Linked DNA regions of Posidoniimonas corsicana. The protein of the gene in region 1 binds, or shares a complex with, the protein of each later gene. Links are inferred from orthologs where the notes say so. Each region holds a gene or a part of one and is shown on either strand. Other genes may lie near its edges.

Region 1 (2,883 bases):
CACCAGCTGGCGGCGGCCTCGGAGCAGCTGCTCTCGACCGCCAACGGGCTGATGGAGGGCGCCGGCGAGTCGAAGCACCAGTCGACGTCGATCTCGGCGGCCGCCGAGGAGATGTCGCTCACGATGAACCAGACCGCGTCGGCCACCGAGGAGATGTCGGTCGGCATCGCGAACGTGACCGAGAGCATCGACGCCATCCGCAAGTCGATCGAGCAGATCGCCGAGCGGTCTTCCCAGTCGGCCGACGTCGCGCGGTCGGCGACCGAGCGGGTCGAGGGGGGCAACGCCCAGATCGGCCAGCTCGGCTCGGCCGCCAGCGAGATCGGCAACGTGATGGACGTGATCCAGGACATCGCCGAGCAGACCAACCTGCTGGCCCTCAACGCCACGATCGAGGCCGCCCGCGCCGGCGAGGCCGGCAAGGGCTTCGCCGTGGTGGCCACGGAGGTCAAGGAGCTGGCCAAGCAGACCGCCGAGGCGACCGACGGCATCCGCGCCCGGGTGCTGTCGATGCAGCAGTCCACACAAGAGACGGTCACCACGATGGCCGACATCGACCAGGTGATCCGCCAGATCAACGAGGTGTCCGAGGCGATCGCCAAGGAGGTGGGCCAGCAGTCCGAGAGCGTGGCGACCATCGCCGCCAACATGCAGCAGTCGTCCGCGGCGTCGCAGACCATCGCGACCGGCGTCAGCGAGTCGGCCGTGGCGAGCAAGGAGATCACCCGCAGCGTGTCGGCGGTGGACAACCAGCTCAGCTCGACGCTCGACGGCGCCCAGTGCACGCAGTCGGCCGGCGCGTCGGTCGCGGAGCTGGCCGCCGACCTGCAGAAGCAGGTCTCGCAGTTCAAGACCCGCTAAGCCAAGCGGACAATCGCAGAACCTCCGCAGCCGGCCGGGCGCAGACGCGCCCGGCCGGCTGTTGGTATGTTGGGGGCTCCTGCCTGCTGCCGACAGGCCCGCCCCCGGCGCCTACCAGCCCCCCGCCGCCATGCTTGCCAAACGTGTGATCCCCTGTCTGGACGTCGACCGCGGCCGGGTCGTGAAGGGCACCAACTTCGTCAACCTGGTTGACGCCGGCGACCCGGTGGAGGTCGCCAAGCGGTACGAGTCCGAGGGCGCCGACGAGCTGGTGTTCCTGGACATCACCGCCAGCCACGAGAGCCGCGACATCACCGCCGACATGGTCCGCCACGTAGCGGAGGTGGTGTTCATGCCGTTCACCGTAGGGGGCGGCATCCGCACGCTGGAGGACGCCCGGCGGCTGATCCAGGCCGGCGCCGAGAAGGTCAGCATCAACTCGGCCGCCGTCAAGACGCCCGAGGTGGTCACGCAGATCTCCCGCGCGTTCGGCAGCTGCGCGACCGTGGTGAACATCGACCCCAAGCGCGTGCAGCGCGACGGCCGCGAGGTGTGGGACGTGCACATCAACGGCGGCCGCCTGCCGACCGGGCTAGAGGCCGTGGCCTGGGCCCAGGAGGTCGAGCGACTGGGCGCCGGCGAGATCGTCCTGACCTGCATGGACCGCGACGGCACCAAAGACGGCTACGACCTGGAGATCACCCGCGCCGTCAGCGAGGCGGTCGGCATCCCGGTGGTCGCGTCCGGCGGCGCCGGCGGCCCCCAGCACCTGGCCGAGGCGGTCACCGCCGGCAAGGCCGACGCCGCCCTGGCGGCCAGCATCTTCCACTTCGGCGAGTACACGATCGAAGAAACGAAGCGCGTGATGCGCGACTACGGGGCGCCGGTGCGGCTGTAGCGGCCCGCGGGTGAACCTTGGGCCCGCGGGGGGCCTCTACTGGACACCCCCTCACCTCACCGCCCCGTCCCGCCCATGCGCCCCCTCTTCGACGCCTACCGACAAGCCTACAGCGGCCTGCCGCGCGAGGTGTGGATGCTCTCGGCGCTGATGTTCGTCAGCCGCTGCGGGTCGACCGTGCTGCCGTTCCTGACCATCTTCCTAGTTAAGGTCAAAGGGTTCGAGCCGGAAGTCGCGGTCCAGTTCCTGGCGGTGTACGGCGTCGGCGGCATCCTGGGATCGCTGCTGGGCGCCCGGCTGTGCGAGTGGTTCGGCCCGCTGCGGACGCTCCTGGCGTCGCTCGTGCTGCGGGCGCCGGGCTACCTGATCATGCCGCATTTCGACTCGGGCGCCGCGATCGGCCTGGCGCTGCTGTACGTGAGCCTAATCGCCGAGATGAGCCGCCCCGCCATCGCGATCGCCACCACCGACTACAGCCCGGGCGATGCGCTCGCCAAGAGTTTTGCGCTCAACCGGCTGGCGGCCAATCTGGGGTTCTCCATCGCCCCGGCGGTGGGCGGCTTGCTGGCGGCCGCGGGCTACTGGGACGCGATGTTCTGGGTGAACACGGTCACGCCGCTGCTGGCCGCGGCCGCCGAGCTGTGGTCCTTCGGGCTCCACGAGCCGCCGCACATCGCCCAGGACCGGCGGGAGTTCCGCGGCCTGGCCGGGCCGTGGTCCGACCGGCACTACCTGTGGTTCCTGGCGCTTCAGCTGCTGTCTGGGGTCGTGTTCTTCCAGATGATGAGCACCTACCCGCTGTACCTCTCTGAGCAGGTGCACATGAGCGAGGACCAGATCGGGTTCCTGTTCGTGATCAACACCTCGCTGATCGTGCTGCTGGAGATGCTGGTCACCGACCGGCTGCGGGGGCGGTCCGCCATCAACCTGGTGAGCCTGGGCGTCTGCCTGCTGTGCCTGGGGTTCGGCGGCACCGTGCTGGGCGGCGGGGCGGGCGCCATGGCGGCCCTGGCCGTGGTGTGGACGGCCGGCGAGATGCTCAGCGCCCCGTTCGCCATCACCTACGCCGCCGAGCGGGCGGCCGGACGCAACCGCGCCGCGTACCTCGGCCTGAACTCCGTGGT
Region 2 (2,820 bases), on another replicon or contig:
CGGTGCGGACGTGCCCGCCCCTTCCTACCGGATTGCCTCACGGATGAGCGCCCGGCAAACAATCTGTTGTCTCGTGTGCCTGTCGATGCTGACTGGTTGCGGGCGGGTTGTGTTCCGTCCGGACCAGCAGACCGCGCAGGCGATCTCGCTCTCGCCTGAGCAGCAGCAGACGCTCGCCCAGCAACAGCAGCAGTTCCAGAACCGCGCGGCGGAACTGGACCGCGACAACCAGGAGCTCGAATCGCTGCTCGCGCAGTCGCGGCAGGAGAGCCAGCTGCTCCGCGAGCAGGTCTCCGCGACGCAGTCGCAGCTCCGCGCCACCACCGACCAACTCGCCGGGCTCCAGCAGGAACGCGCCCAGCTGCAGAGCAAGACGCAGGCCATGATGGCCAGCGTTAAGACGCCCGGGCCGGCCGGCATCCGCGCCAACAACACGCTGTTGCGTCCGCTCAGCGTCGGCAGCCTGCCGGGGGTCGACGTGCGCCAGGACGGCGACACCATCCGCATCTCGATCCCCGCGGACGAGGTCTTCCAGCCCGGCGCCGCGCAGCTCAAGCCGGGCGGCGACCAGCTGCTGATGCGGGTTGCTGCCGACGTGATCGCCGCCTACCCCGAGCAGGTGATCGGCATCGAGGGCCACACCGACAGCGCGCCGCCGGCGTCGCCGCAGTTTCCCACCAGCCACCACCTGTCGGTGGCGCAGGCGACTACCGCCTACGACCTGCTGACCCGCGGCGCCAACGTCCCGGCCCAGCAGGTGTTTGTGATCGGCCACGGCGGGAACCACCCGCGGATGTCCAACGCCACCGATGCGGGGCGTCAGGCGAACCGCCGGATCGAGGTGGTTGTCTATCCCGAGGTGGTGCGCCGCCGGTAGACAGTTGCGGCCAGCCCTCGGCGTTGCTCCTCGCGCCTCGCGGGCCCCCATGCCGCCCCGGGCCCGTCGGGATTAAACTAGGGGACTCCCCTGAGCCCCGAGACCCGAGCCTCGCACCTATGCTGGCGATCATCAACTACGAGATGGGCAACCTCCGCTCCGTGCAGAAGGCGCTGGAGAAGGTCGGCCACGACGCGGTCATCACCGATGACCCCGCGCAGATCGCCGCCGCGGACAAGCTGGTGCTGCCCGGCGTGGGCGCGTATGCCGACGCGATCGCCGCGCTCCGCAAGAAGCGGCTCGTGGAGCCGATCCAGCAGGCGATCGCCGACGGCAGGCCGTTCCTCGGCGTCTGCCTGGGGATGCAGCTGCTGTTTGACGTCAGCTACGAGGACGGCGAGCACCAGGGCCTGGGCGTGGTGCCGGGTAGGGTCGTCAAGTTCGACGTGCCGCGGGAGCTGAAGGTGCCGCACATGGGCTGGAACCAGGCCGCCTTCGCGAAACCGACCCGACTGTTCAGCGGGGTGCAAGACAACGCCTACTTCTACTTTGTGCACTCTTACTACGTTGTCCCCGAGGACGAGGGCGTTGTTGCGGCGCGGTGCGACTACGGATCGCCGTTCTGCGCGGCGATCGAGCGTGACAACCTGTTCGCCACCCAATTCCACCCGGAGAAGAGCCAGGCCGACGGTCTGCGGGTGCTAAAGAACTTCGCCGAGTTGTAGGCGTCCCGCGGCGTTCTTGACCGCCGGGGGCGGAATACGGCCGCGGGCCGCGGGTTGAATGCGGTACCCCCATTTGCGATAGTAGAGGCTCGGGCAGAGCTAAGAAACCTCTAGGATTCGCGATGGAAGTTTGGCCGGCAATCGACCTGCGGGGCGGCAAGTGCGTCCGCCTGCGTCAGGGCGATTACGAACAGGAAACGGTCTTCGACGACGACCCCGTCGGGGTGGCGCGGCAGTTCGCCGCGGCCGGCGCCAAGCGGCTGCACGTCGTGGACCTGGACGGCGCCCGCGAGGGGACGTCGGTCAACCTGCCGGCCGTGCAGGACATTGTCGCGAACGTGGACATGCAGGTGGAGCTCGGCGGCGGCGTCCGCGACGAGCAGTCGATCCTCGAGCTGCTCGGCTTCGGCCTGCACCGGCTGGTGATCGGCACCTCGGCCATCAAGCGGCCGGACTGGTTCCAGGAGATTGTCCGCAAGTTCCCCGACCGCCTGGTGCTCGGCATCGACGCGCGTGACGGCCGCGTCGCGACCGACGGTTGGCTCGAAACCTCCGACACCCCCGCGGTGGAGCTGGCCCAGCGATTCAACGACGAGCCCGTCGCGGCGATCGTCTACACCGACATCGCCACCGACGGCATGATGTCGGGTCCCAACATCACCGCGATGGCCGAGATGCAGAACGCCGTGAAGCTGCCGGTGGTGGCCTCCGGCGGTGTGACCTCCATCGACGACGTCCGCGCCCTCCACCAGGCGGGGCTGGCCGGGTGCATCATCGGCCGCGCCCTGTACGAGGGCGCCATCGACCTGTCCGAAGCGGTGCAGGTCGCCGGCGACTAGACCGCCGGCGCACGACGCCCGCCAGACTTGTGCTGGCCGGGGCGCACACGCTGTACACACGCGGCGTGGAACACGCTTGCCGCGCTGCCTCGTTTTTTCTTCGCGACCTCTGACGGATTCCTGCGGAGCGCCTTTGCGCCGCCGCGCCGGCGGGCGACAATGGAGTTGGCAGCCCGGTCCCCGCCGCCTAGCGACGCGGGCCGTCCGGCGGGGATCCCTTCTCTTCTCCCATCAAAGGAGCCGCCCGACCAGCAGCACGCGACGCGAGATCCTGTTTCGACGGACGCCCTGCGCGACGCTTCGTCCTTCCTCCGCTCCTTTTCCTTTTCTGCTCTCGGAGGCGACTATGGCTATCAATGTCGAAAATGTCCGCAACATC

What was found. The genes of interacting proteins can lie anywhere in the genome.
Region 2: the proteins of hisF (region 1) and hisH are in contact, whole or in part, in a crystal structure (PDB 6RU0), measured with the Thermotoga maritima proteins. The link is inferred for Posidoniimonas corsicana from one-to-one orthologs. Residues at the interface, in WP_004080486.1 of Thermotoga maritima: Met1, Leu2, Ala3, Arg5, Ser40, Glu41, Asp45, Glu46, Ala70, Glu71, Ile73, Asp74, Ile75, Pro76, Phe77, Asp98, Lys99, Ser122, Gln123, Glu161, Thr195, Leu196, Asn247, Arg249, Glu251; in WP_004080484.1 of Thermotoga maritima: Asn15, Arg18, Arg22, Arg117, Leu118, Pro119, His120, Met121, Gly122, Trp123, Asn124, Asn134, Gly135, Tyr136, Tyr138, Val140, Tyr158, Glu180, Lys181, Ser182, Ser183, Lys184, Ile185.

What each region holds. Positions count from the first base shown.
Region 1 is NZ_SIHJ01000004.1:119,493-122,375, reverse strand. What follows is about bases 64-2,875. They hold hisF (imidazole glycerol phosphate synthase subunit HisF), read left to right. Parts: upstream 64-991; coding sequence 992-1,759; downstream 1,760-2,875. Other genes in these bases: KOR34_RS21790 (MFS transporter), read left to right, coding at 1,835-2,875; KOR34_RS21800 (methyl-accepting chemotaxis protein), read left to right, coding at 64-861. Outside these bases: more of KOR34_RS21800, read left to right, coding at 1-63; more of KOR34_RS21790, read left to right, coding at 2,876-2,883.
Region 2 is NZ_SIHJ01000002.1:366,932-369,751, reverse strand. What follows is about bases 51-2,799. They hold hisH (imidazole glycerol phosphate synthase subunit HisH), read left to right. Parts: upstream 51-996; coding sequence 997-1,602; downstream 1,603-2,799. Other genes in these bases: KOR34_RS17545 (elongation factor G), read left to right, coding at 2,788-2,799; hisA (1-(5-phosphoribosyl)-5-[(5-phosphoribosylamino)methylideneamino]imidazole-4-carboxamide isomerase), read left to right, coding at 1,725-2,441; KOR34_RS17560 (OmpA/MotB family protein), read left to right, coding at 86-877. Outside these bases: more of KOR34_RS17545, read left to right, coding at 2,800-2,820. UniProt on the Escherichia coli protein: IGPS catalyzes the conversion of PRFAR and glutamine to IGP, AICAR and glutamate. The HisH subunit catalyzes the hydrolysis of glutamine to glutamate and ammonia as part of the synthesis of IGP and AICAR.